4 regions of the Bacillus sp. LR--39 genome follow, and region 3 is predicted to be linked to each of the others. Evidence: riboswitches for the same ligand, from Rfam matches in the RefSeq annotation. Region 3 holds a riboswitch; each other region holds the start of a gene.
The links. A riboswitch is a leader RNA that binds a small molecule or an ion and turns the genes downstream of it on or off. The one in region 3 is predicted to bind thiamine pyrophosphate.
Positions count from the first base shown of each region.

Region 1 (3,106 bases), on a different contig from region 3:
CATGCTGACCAGCAGGAGGAGCTGGATTCGGCGCACCGTGCTTATATTAAGGAAACACCGATTCGGCCGTGGAATTTAATCATTCCGATCGGGCTGTTTTTGCTATTGACACTCTTTCTCAGCTGGTGGGACGGCCATTCAAAAGCACAAGGGTTTTTGAATGCTTTTATCAAAAGCGATATGCTTGGCGTCATGTTAACCGCATTATTGGCAGCGGTTATTGCAGCATTTGCTCTTTTTATGTTTCAGCGTTTTCATGCAGGCGAGCTTGTTACCCATTTTATTAAGGGCGGAAACGAATTGGTCCTTGTTCCGGCGCTTATCGCCGCGGGGATCTCCGTTGTGTTATACGGTGCGTTTTCATTTTTCAGATAACAAATACTTTTTGAAGGCGTTATCCGAAAATGGGATAACGCCTTTTTATGAGCTGTTATACTAGAGAAAAAAAGAGGTGATGACGTGAAGCAGATTATTGCAATGGGCGGCGGAGGCTTTTCCATGGAGCCGGATCATCTTGTGCTGGATCAGTATATTTTAGAGCAGTCGGCGCGGTCAAAGCCAAAAGTTTGTTTTTTGCCGACGGCAAGCGGAGATTCGGAGAATTATATCGGCAGGTTTTATCAAGCCTTTCAAAAGCTGCGGTGTGAGCCGGATCACTTGTCGTTGTTTAAACCGCCGGGTTCTGACCTCAGATCCTTTCTCATGAAGAAAGATATTATATATGTCGGAGGCGGAAATACGCGCAATATGCTTGTCTTATGGAAAGAGTGGGGGCTTGACCTTATTCTTCGTGAGGCTTGGGAAAACGGCATCATGTTGGCGGGTCTTAGCGCCGGGGCGATTTGCTGGTATGAAGAAGGATTGACGGATTCAGCTGGAGATTTGAGAGAGTTAAGAGCTTTAGGATTTTTGCCGGGCAGCTTCTGTCCGCACTATGACGGAGAAGCGGAGCGCCGGCCGGTGTATCACCGTCTGATTTCAGAAAAGAAACTCAGGGAGGGCTATGCCGCTGATGATGGCGCTGCGCTTCATTATAAAGACGGTCAGCTGTTCCAGGCTGTCTCTTCCCGGGAAACCGCAAAGGGTTATCGGGTTTTTAATACCGAAGAAGGCGTTCGGGAAACAGAGCTTATGACTGTCCCATTATCTGAATTTTGATAATATGCTTTTTTTTGTACACAACTTGTGTTACGATGAGAGCGAAATCAATAGTTACTGGGGGTGCCCGTCTGAGCGGGCTGAGAGAGAAGCGGCGGCTTCTTAACCCTTTGGACCTGATCTGGTTCGTACCAGCGTGGGGAAGTAGAGGTTTTATTATTGTTGAGGACAACAATAATAGTTTCTTTCTGACTGCAAAACCGGGTTCTTCTTTGAACCCGGTTTTTTTGTGCTGGTGCTGAGCTTGGTTCTGTTATTCAAATGAAAAAGGAGAGATTTGTATGCAAAATCAATCAGTACAGCAAGCGAACATTTCCATTATGTCGAGTTTTTCCGGCAGTAAAAAGGTTTATGCAGAAGGTTCTTCGCCCGATATACGAGTGCCGATGCGGGAAATCAGCCTGAGTGCGACTACGGGGGCATTCGGGGAAGAGGAGAATGCGCCGGTCCGTGTTTATGATACGAGCGGGCCGTATACAGATCCGGATGTACAGATTGATATTCATAAAGGGCTGGGGGCGCTCCGCACAAAGTGGATTACCGGGCGCGGAGATGTAGAAGAATATAACGGCCGGACCGTGAGACCTGAAGACAACGGCTATAAAAAAGAGGGCCGTGCCGCCGAATACCCCGGCCTACAGCGGAAACCGCTTCGGGCCAAGCCGGGGAAAAATGTAACACAATTGCATTATGCGAGAAAAGGCATCATTACGCCGGAAATGGAGTTTATCGCAATACGTGAGCATGTGTCTCCCGAATTTGTCAGGGAAGAGGTGGCGAGCGGACGGGCGATTATTCCTTCTAACGTCAACCACCCGGAAAGCGAGCCGATGATTATCGGCCGGAATTTTCATGTGAAAATCAATGCAAATATCGGCAACTCGGCTGTTACATCTTCTATCGAAGAAGAAGTCGAAAAAATGACGTGGGCGATTCGCTGGGGCGCCGATACGATGATGGACTTATCCACGGGAAAAGACATTCATACGACGCGTGAATGGATTATCCGCAACTGCCCCGTGCCTGTGGGGACGGTGCCGATTTATCAGGCGCTTGAAAAAGTTAATGGCATTGCCGAGGATTTAACGTGGGACATTTATCGTGACACATTGATTGAGCAGGCGGAGCAGGGCGTGGATTATTTCACCATCCATGCCGGCGTACTGCTTCGTTACGTCCCGTTAACGGCCAAACGCACGACGGGAATCGTTTCCCGCGGCGGGGCGATTATGGCGCAATGGTGCCTGGCCCATCATCAGGAAAGCTTTCTGTACACGCATTTTGAAGAAATTTGTGAAATCATGAAGGCCTATGATATCGCTTTTTCACTTGGTGACGGGCTTCGCCCCGGTTCGATTGCGGATGCCAATGATGAAGCGCAGTTTGCGGAATTGGAGACTCTCGGAGAATTGACGGAGATTGCGTGGAAGCACGATGTGCAAGTGATGATCGAAGGACCGGGTCATGTGCCGATGCATAAAATTAAGGAAAACATGGACAAGCAGCTGGAAATTTGTAAAGAGGCGCCTTTTTACACGCTCGGGCCATTAACGACGGATATCGCTCCGGGTTATGACCACATTACTTCAGCAATCGGCGCGGCGATGATCGGCTGGTACGGGACGGCGATGCTTTGCTATGTCACGCCGAAGGAGCATTTGGGGCTGCCGAATCGTGATGATGTAAGAGAAGGCGTCATTACGTACAAAATCGCGGCACATGCCGCAGACCTTGCTAAAGGGCATCCGGGTGCACAGATCCGTGACGATGCTCTGTCTAAGGCGCGGTTTGAATTCCGTTGGCGTGATCAATTTCATTTGTCGCTTGATCCTGAAAGAGCAATGGAATATCATGATGAAACGCTGCCGGCTGAAGGCGCAAAAACAGCTCACTTCTGTTCGATGTGCGGTCCGAAGTTCTGCAGCATGAGAATTTCTCAGGATATTCG
Region 1 covers NZ_JBSIOT010000007.1:34,828-37,933, reverse strand. Annotated here, with positions in the region: gene ACWHAR_RS19130 (Na+/H+ antiporter NhaC family protein) at 1-375, shown strand, start outside; gene ACWHAR_RS19125 (Type 1 glutamine amidotransferase-like domain-containing protein) at 460-1,158, shown strand; TPP riboswitch at 1,208-1,318, shown strand; gene thiC (phosphomethylpyrimidine synthase ThiC) at 1,440-3,106, shown strand, end outside.
Region 1: linked by a shared signal. The riboswitch ahead of thiC (phosphomethylpyrimidine synthase ThiC) and the one ahead of tenA (thiaminase II) in region 3 are both predicted to bind thiamine pyrophosphate.

Region 2 (3,106 bases), 160 kb from region 3:
AGCTGATGTTCGATAACGAGAAGGCCGAAGCCTTTTTTTGCTTGAAGATCTTTGATCAGCCGCACTAATTCACGTGCGGAATATGGATCAAGCTGTGCCGTCGGTTCGTCCAAAATAATGAGTTCCGGTTCCATCGCAATGATACAGGCAAGCGCCACTTTTTGTTTTGAACCGCCTGACAGCGAAGCGATCGTTCGCGTTTTCAGATGAGTGATCTCTAATTTTTCTAAAACGTCATCGATGATTGCGTCCATATCTTCTTTTGTATATTGCAAATTTTCCAGGCCGAAGGCGATTTCGTCTTCAACCGTCAGCATGCAAAACTGCTGGTCCGGATCTTGAAACACGACGCCGATGGATCTGGCGGCGGGTTCTGTCAGATGTGAAAGAGGTGTTCCGTATAAAGAAACGGTTCCCGATTGAACCCCATCGCATGCTTCCGGGTACAGACCGTTTAAACAAAGAGCGAGCGAGCTTTTGCCGCATCCGCTCGGCCCGAGCAATAAAGCCCGCTCTCCTTTGCGGAGCTGAAAGGACACGTTTAGAAGAATCGGCTTTTCATCCTGATCATAAGAAAAGGTAAGACGGCCGGCCGATAGAAGGGGCTCAGATGCCTGCATCTTGGTTCACCTGTTTCTTTTTCTTCTTGAATTGTTTTCCGAGCGCCATGCCGTTCAGCACCCCTGTGTAAGCCAGCGCATCACTGATCGCTTTGCCGAGAAGGCCGGCAAGAAGCGCACCTGAGACCAGACGGATGAGAAGCATGACGGCTAATAAACCCGGATTCAAAACAGAGTATCCGGAAACGAACAAGTCATAAATGAAGCTCGTCACAGAAGACCCCATACCGGATAAAAGAAGCACGGGCAGGGTATAAATCCGCCAGCGTGTCGCTAAAAAGACCGCTTCCGCACCGATTCCCTGTGCGATCCCGATCAGAATCACCATCGGTCCTGACGGATTTCCGAGTAAGCACTCCACAAACGCGGCGATGATTTCAGAAACGAGAGCAGCTCCCGGTTTTTGAATAATGTACGCGGCAATCACCGAGACGATAAACCAGATACCGTAAATCGGTTCGTAGCTCATCCGGCCGAAAAATCCTGCCGCTATATTGCTTGCATGAGTTGATACTAAATAAATGACAGCAAATACAACACTGATGACGGACATGACGACAATTTCTCTCATTTTCCAATTTTTCATTGTGATCTCCTGCTTTCTTATCGGATAGTCGTATGTATGAAAGAGATGATTTTACAGGCAGTTTATATTCAGTTTCATATTGCGGTGTCCTCCCCCGTTTTTTAATGAAAAATAAAAAACTGCATATCCGAGGGAATATGCAGCAGCAGAACGAAAACGCATGGGGAAAAACCCTGCGCTCCGGTCAATCTGCACTTCCCCACGCTGGTATTATCCAGATCGGGTTATAAGGGATCAAAACACGCCTGCCGCATGTTTTATCTCAGCCGATAACAGCACCCCTAGTGCGTTTCCTATACAGTTTTTTATGATGACATCATCATAGTTGATCATGTCTGTTTTGTAAACAGCCTTTCTCCAAACAGTGTTTGGAATCGGACCGGAAGATCATTCATAAAGATAAGTAGAGCCCTTTTGATCAAAAGGAAACGGAGGACATCTATGTTTGTTCATACAGTGCAGTCTGGCGACTCGTTATTTTCCATCAGCAGAAAGTACGGATACCCTGTTGACAGCATCAGAAGCGTCAACGGGCTTGAGGAAACGAATATCGTTCCGGGGCAGGCGCTTTTAATCCCTCTTAATGAATATACGGTTCAGCCGAATGATACGTATGCCGTTATCGCAGGTAAGGCTTATGTGCCGCAGATGCAGCTGATGCAGGCAAACCCGGATATTCCGCCGAACCGGCTGCGGGCGGGTATGAAAGTGAAGATCCCTGATATCTCTAACTATCTTGCGGGGACCCTGCAATTTTATGTCATTCGGACGCCTGAAGCGGATAGAGAGTTAATTAATGATTTTGCGCCGTATTCTTCGGCGATTTCTTTGTTTGAATATCATTTTGGCCCGAATGGAGATATCATTAACGATTTAAACGACAGAACCGCAATAGAAACCACATGGCAAAACAGAGTGCGCCCGCTTGCCGTCATTACGAATCTGACAGAAGGGGGATTCAGTCCGGAATTAGCCCATCAAGTGATGCAAAATCCGACGGCAAGAACGAATCTCGTCAACAATATCGTCTCCTTAACCGTAAGAAAGGGATACGGCGGTGTAAATATCGATTTTGAACGGGTCAGAGAAGCTGACAGGGACCTCTTCACAGGATTTCTCCGGCAGTTAAAAACCCGGCTTTCAGAGCATCACCTCGCGTTAACGATATCGGTTCCGGCGAAAACAAGTGATGCAGTGCCGTGGCTGAGGGGATATGATTACGGCGGAATCGGAGCTGTCGTCGATTATATGTTCATTATGGCGTACGACTGGCACCACGCCGGCAGTGAGCCGGGACCCGTGGCGCCTTTGACAGAGGTCAGGCAAACGATCAATTTTGCTATCAACAGGGTGCCGAGAAGAAAAGTGATTCTCGGTGTTCCGCTGTACGGGTATGATTGGGTGATTCCGTACCGTCCGGGAACGATCGGATCCGCCATCTCCAATCAGCGCGCCATGGAAACGGCCATGAAGCATCAATCAGTGATCCGTTATTCCCAGCAGGAGCGTTCCCCTTACTTCCGGTATACTGATGAAAATGGAAGAACGCATGAAGTGTGGTTTGAGGATGTGCGAAGCATGAGTGAAAAAATGGTTCTCGTTCGGGAGTTCGGACTGCAGGCGATCGGCGCGTGGCAATTAACGCTCGGTTTCAAACCGGGCCCGTGGCTGCTTAGGAACTTTTTCACGATCCGAAAAATATAGCTGCATGTCCCGCTCTGCAAGTGATTTTTTTCCTATGATAACGGGTCTTCTTTTGGACAATCTAAAATTGAACAGGAGGTCTGTCATATGAAGAAAAGGGAAGAGCAGTATATCAACGAGGCTGAGTATGTACCGCATCCGACAAAAGAAGGGGAGTACGCGCTCATGCTGCATGAATCCTATCATTTCCTTTCAG
Region 2 covers NZ_JBSIOT010000001.1:1,634,215-1,637,320, reverse strand. Annotated here, with positions in the region: gene ACWHAR_RS07680 (ABC transporter ATP-binding protein) at 1-620, opposite strand, end outside; gene ACWHAR_RS07675 (ECF transporter S component) at 607-1,206, opposite strand; TPP riboswitch at 1,386-1,499, opposite strand; gene ACWHAR_RS07670 (glycoside hydrolase family 18 protein) at 1,648-2,910, shown strand; gene ACWHAR_RS07665 (transcriptional regulator SplA domain-containing protein) at 2,998-3,106, shown strand, end outside.
Region 2: linked by a shared signal. The riboswitch ahead of ACWHAR_RS07675 (ECF transporter S component) and the one ahead of tenA (thiaminase II) in region 3 are both predicted to bind thiamine pyrophosphate.

Region 3 (3,106 bases):
AACACCGTTCATTTGTGCAGTCGATGTCCAAAGGCACCGTGCAGATCGGGACGAGAGCCATTTTCACACTGATTATCGTGCTTGTCGCTTTATCGGAATCTCTCGGGGCGGAAAATATTCTCGGCGCGTTTTTGGCAGGCGTTCTGGTATCGCTTCTGTCTCCGAATAAAGAAATGGTGGAACAGCTGGATTCATTCGGCTACGGGTTTTTAATTCCGATCTTTTTCGTCATGGTCGGGGTGAAATTGGACATTTGGACGCTTTTCCAAGATCCGAAAACATTAACGATGATTCCGCTGCTTCTGCTTGCGCTGTTTATCAGCAAAATGTTCCCGGTGTTTTATTTAAAGAAATGGTATGACAAAAGAACCGTGTTTGCTTCGGGCTTTTTGCTGACGTCCACGCTGTCGCTTGTTATCGCGGCGGCTACGATCGGAGAAAGGCTCCACATTATCAGCGCCAATATGTCCGGCGCGCTGACTTTAGTTGCGGTTATTGCCAGCATCATCACGCCGATCGGCTTTAAGAAATTATACAAACGGCAAAGTGCGCCGCAGGAAAAAAAGCGCATTACATTTATCGGGGCCAACCAAATGACGCTTCCGGTTACGCTGGAATTGCCTGAAGAGGAATATGAAGTACGGGTCGTCCATGTGTATCAGGAAAATGCCGGGGAAACGCTTGCGGAATCCGTTTTTTCGGTTGACACGATTTCTGATTACGAGCCCGGCACGCTTGAGTCGCACGGTATTTTCAAAACGGATATTCTTGTCGTGGCGACGGGAAATGAAGATGTGAACGCCGAAATCGCCTTAATAGCGAAAGAGAAAGGGACTGAGCGTATCATCGCAAGCGTCGGCTCGGTTGAGCATGAAACAAAACTGAAAGAAGAGGGCATCAGTATTTTTTCTATCCTTCTGTCTACAAAGACGCTCTTGCGCGCATTAATTGAGGCGCCGGGCGTGATGAGCCTCCTGACGAATGAGGAGTCTTCGTTATATCAGATCAATCTGGAAAACCCGGCGTATAACGGCATCATTCTGCGGGAATTTCCGCTGATGGGCGATGTGATTTTCGTCCGGATATTCAGAGGTGTGGACAGCATCGTTCCGCACGGAGACACGCGGCTGAAAACAGGAGACCGTCTCATCGTCACGGGCTCGCGCAACTACGTGTCGGAACTGAGAAAAATTCTTGAAGCTTGACCAAATTGCAATTCGTGATAATATAGAAGGCATAACAAATAAATCATTAATCGTATGACCACTAGGGGTGTCCTTCATAAGGGCTGAGATAAAAGTGAGACTTTTAGACCCTCATAACTTGAACAGGTTCAGACCTGCGTAGGGAAGTGGAGCGGTATTTTTTTGGGGTTCCTTTTATCCATTTAAATTCCAAACCACTTTTCCGATGCGGGAAAGTGGTTTTTTTATTTTAACAGGGGGGAAGACATGATGACATTTTCTGAAGAATGCAGACTGGCGGCTGCCGAATGGTGGGACGGAAGTTTTGTTCATCCGTTTGTAACGGGAATCGGTGACGGAAGCCTGCCGATAGACCGTTTCAGCTATTACGTGCTGCAAGATTCCTACTATTTGACGCATTTTGCAAAAGTTCAGGCGTTCGGCGCCGCATATGCCGAAGACTTGTTTACGACGGGCAGGATGGCGGGCCACGCTCAAGGGACATATGAAGCGGAAATGGCGCTGCACCGCGAGTTTACGGAGCTTTTAGGGATTACGGAAGAAGAGCGTGCGGCATTTAAACCGGCACCGACCGCCTATTCTTATACGTCTCATATGTACAGATCGGTGATGAGCGGCAATTTTGGAGAAATATTAGCTGCGCTTCTGCCCTGTTATTGGCTTTATTATGAAGTCGGCGAACACTTAAAAGAGTGCAAACCGGAGCATCCGATTTATGAAAAATGGATCGGTACATACGGCGGAGACTGGTTCAGACAGCAAGTCGAAGAACAGATCAGCCGTTTTGACGAGATTGCTGAAAACAGCACAGAGGACATCCGCGCGAAAATGAAAGAGAATTTTGTGATTTCAAGCTATTATGAATATCAATTTTGGGGAATGGCCTATCAAAAAGAAAGCTGGTCCGAGAAGGGCGGAAAAGAGGTGGAATCTTTTGGAGCTGCACGCGGTAACTGATAATCGCAAACCCGTTGCCGAGCTGGCCGAGGATATTCTTTCGATTCAGCGCGAAGTAAGCTTTATACATATCCGTGAGCGGGATAAAACAGCGGGAGAAATCATGCAGCTTTTGTCCCTTTTGAAAAAGGGCGGTGCGGATAAGGACAAATTGATCATCAATGACAGGGCGGATATCGCGCTTTTTGCCAATATACACCGTGTTCAGCTTCCGTCCCGCAGCTTTTCCGTAAAGCAGGTGCGAAGCAGATTTCCCCATCTTCATATCGGACGTTCGGTTCATTCGCTGAAAGAAGCCATCCAAGCTGAAAAGGAAGATGCGGATTATGTGGTGTTCGGCCATGTATTTGAAACCGAATGTAAACAAGGACTTGAAGCAAGAGGCATCAGCCTGCTTTCAGAGATCAAACGCACGCTTTCCATCCCCGTCATCGCAATCGGCGGAATGACACTGCAGACGATCGGACACACAAAGCAGGCGAAACCGGACGGAATTGCCGTCATGTCAGGTATTTTCTCAGCTGAAAATCCTGAGGAGGCGGCAAAACGGTATGCACGCGCGGTAAGGGAGGCCGATTATGAAGAAGCACTATGATACGGCGGTGATCGGCGGCGGAATTATCGGGTGCGCCATTTCTTATGAGCTGGCGAAGACGCAGCAGAACGTTGTCTTGCTTGAAGCCGGAGAAGTCGGCCGAAAAACGACAAGCGCTGCCGCGGGAATGCTGGGCGCTCATGCGGAATGTGAAAACCGGGATGCGTTTTTTGATTTTGCCATGCACAGTCAAAGGCTGTATGAAGCGGCGGGGCAAGAGCTTGAGGAAGCTTGCGGCATTGACATCAGGCGCCATAACGGCGGAATGCTTAAACTGGCGTATACCGAAGAAGATATCGCCCGTCTACGGAAGATGGATGATCTGCCTTCCGTCACCTGGCTTTCAGCG
Region 3 covers NZ_JBSIOT010000001.1:1,792,958-1,796,063, reverse strand. Annotated here, with positions in the region: gene ACWHAR_RS08555 (monovalent cation:proton antiporter family protein) at 1-1,205, shown strand, start outside; TPP riboswitch at 1,259-1,367, shown strand; gene tenA (thiaminase II) at 1,455-2,162, shown strand; gene tenI (thiazole tautomerase TenI) at 2,140-2,757, shown strand; gene thiO (glycine oxidase ThiO) at 2,741-3,106, shown strand, end outside.

Region 4 (3,106 bases), 400 kb from region 3:
CTCCGTCAGTTACGGTTTGGGAAACATTAATGACGGGCTCCTGTTTTTTGACGGCTGAGTGTGATGCAGCCAAGACAGAAACTGCCGGATGGTCCGGGTCGATTTCCAGCGCCGGGAACACCTCTCCTCTGTCTTCAATCATCGAAGATCCGCCCCATTTGAACACCGGCCTGTTTTCTTTGAGCCACAGATCACTGTCAGCGACACGATTAATATAGTCTTCGATTTCTGCGGCTGCTTGTTCGTGCGTTTCGTTCGGATAAAAGTGGACGGTGATCCATAACCGGCACTCATCGGCGACAAACGCTGCGTGTCTTCCGCCTTCAATGACGGCGGGGTTGATCGTATTGGTGCCGGGCGCAAAGCCGGGATAGCTTTTCGTTACCGCCCAGTGGCGCTCCAGCTCTCCCAAGGCAGCGATGATTTTCGCCATTTTTTCGATGGCGCTCGCTCCGAATGTGCCTCCGCCCGCGTGAATCATATTGCGCCTCATGCCGTCATGAAATGTTTGTTTGCTTTTCAATTCTATCCAGCCGGTGATGACACCGCCCTGCCCTTGAATATGCAGACTGCTCGTATCCGCGACAACCGCAAAATCCGCGTGATAGCCGCGTTTGCAGCATTCCAGCGTCCCCGCCTCACCGACTTCTTCTCCGATTACAGACTGTACAATGAGGTCGCCCGGAAGCTTAATGCCGGCATCATGGATCAGCTTCAGAGAGAAAAGAACACACGCCAACCCCCCTTTCATATCAGCGGCGCCCCTTCCGATCAGCATGCCGTCTTTTACGAGCGGCTGAAACGGGTCAGAGTGCCAGTCTTCGCCCCCGGCTTCTGCCACATCAATGTGTCCGTTTAAAATCAGGCTTTGATGCCTGCTTGAATCTGTCCCTTTTAAAACACCGACTACATTCGGGTCTTCCGGATACACATCCCACATATCGACCGAGCAGCCGGTTTCTTTTAAAAAGCCGGCCACCCACTTTTGGGCTTCTGCCGTATTTCTTGCCGGCGGGGCCGGAGTGGGAAAGGCTATCAGTCTTTCAGCAATAAGTATGAAGTCTTGCCGCCGTTTCTCCGCCTGATGTAACAGCATATCAATCTGATGCATTGGAAATCTCCCCTTTGGCTGTATCAAAAAACCCGTTTCATTCATGAAATGAAACGGGTAAAAAACGGATCTTCCTCCGCTTTTTTCACCGCTTCCCTCCGCCGGCATGATCCGGATCAGGTCCGTTAAGGGTTGAGACAAACGTCTCTCTCAGCCGCATGGCAGCACCCCCAGGGTGAATTTATGTTATTTTACGGATGATGCCTCTTTTGCACGTGTTAAAAACGGGCGGCCATTGTTCCATAAGACATTGACAGGCATATCGAAAAACGCTGTAAGCCGCTCGTCAGAAAGCATGTCCCTGATTTTCCCGGAGGCGAACACCTCGCCCTGTTTTAAAAGCAGCGCCTGATCAAATACCGGCAGAATTTCTTCAGCGTGATGGGTGACATAAAGGATGGACGGCGCATTTTCTTTTTCGGCGATCGACGTAATCGTGTCCAGCAGCTGCTCCCTTGCCATAAAATCAAGACCCGTCACGGGCTCGTCCAAAATCAGCAGTTTGGGATCAGCCATAAGCGCCCGCGCAATCAGCGCTCTTTGTCTTTCCCCTTGTGATAATGTTTCATACCGCCTGTCGGCGTAACCGATGGCGCCCAAATCCTTCAGAAGACCGATCGCTTTTTCCCTTACCTGCTCACTCGGAGTTTCGTACAGCCCGATTGAGGCGTACGCGCCGCTGAGGGCGATTTCAAAAGCGGAGTCCGCGGCATATAATTTGTGCTGAAGACCTGCCGAAACAAGGCCGATTTTCCTTCTGAGCCTGTCACCGAGCTCTGTTTTGCCGAATTGATGGCCGAGCACCTGCATCTCTCCTGAAGTGGGGAAGTAATAAGAGCATAACATATTCAGCAAAGCCGTTTTTCCGGCTCCGTTTAATCCGTACAGCACCCAATTTTCGTTTTTCTCGACGCGCCAGTTAATATCTTTCAAAATCCATTTCCCGTTTCTTTTTAATGACACACTGTCCAGCTGTAAAATCATTGCCGTTTCCCCCGTTTACTTTATTTAAATTTTCTAAAAACTTTTACACATTAGAATACATTACTTTTTTGCAAACGTAAACCATCGCATGAAAAAAGCCTTTAAACAAGGTTTAAAGGCTTTTTCCGTTATTGATGGATATTCTTATTCATTTGTTTAATGGCTGCCTTTTCAAGCCTTGAGACCTGAGCTTGGGATATGCCGATTTCTTCAGCGACTTCCATTTGAGTTTTCCCTTGGAAAAAGCGCTTTCGCAAAATCATTTTTTCCCGTTCGTTCAGTCTTCTCATGCCTTCTTTCAGAGCCAGCTCCTCAATCCATTGTGTATCCTTGTTGCGCTCATCGCTGATCTGGTCCATCACGTAAATCGGATCGCCGCCGTCATTATAAATCGGCTCAAACAGTGAAACCGGATCCTGGATGGCGTCAAGGGCAAACACAATTTCTTCATGGGGCACTTCAAGAACTTTGGCGATTTCCTCTGCTGTCGGCTCCCTGCTTGTCTCACTGATTAGCCGCTCTCTTACTTGAAGCGCTTTATATGCGATATCGCGAAGCGACCTCGAGACGCGGATCGGATTGTTATCCCGCAAATATCTGCGGATTTCTCCGATGATCATCGGTACAGCGTATGTTGAAAACTTAACATTATGGCTTAGGTCAAAATTATCAATGGATTTCATTAGTCCGATGCAGCCGACCTGAAATAAGTCATCAACATACTCTCCTCTGTTGTTAAACCTCTGAATGACGCTTAAGACAAGGCGCAGATTGCCGTTTACAAGCTTTTCCCTCGCTGAATCATCGCCCTCATCCTGTAATTGCCTAAACAGCTTTCTCATCTCTTCATTCTTGAGCACCGGTAATTTGGAGGTATCCACCCCGCAAATTTCGACTTTATTTCTTGACACGTTTTTCCCTCCCACTAGGAGCTGCTGTACAACGTTAAGTATCTCCTCGGGTGGGAAAAATATGCACCGCCATTTTACAGAAATAAACATCCGGCTGCGG
Region 4 covers NZ_JBSIOT010000001.1:1,389,531-1,392,636, forward strand. Annotated here, with positions in the region: gene ACWHAR_RS06635 (acetylornithine deacetylase) at 1-1,111, opposite strand, end outside; TPP riboswitch at 1,188-1,293, opposite strand; gene ACWHAR_RS06640 (ABC transporter ATP-binding protein) at 1,298-2,095, opposite strand; gene sigG (RNA polymerase sporulation sigma factor SigG) at 2,224-3,006, opposite strand.
Region 4: linked by a shared signal. The riboswitch ahead of ACWHAR_RS06635 (acetylornithine deacetylase) and the one ahead of tenA (thiaminase II) in region 3 are both predicted to bind thiamine pyrophosphate.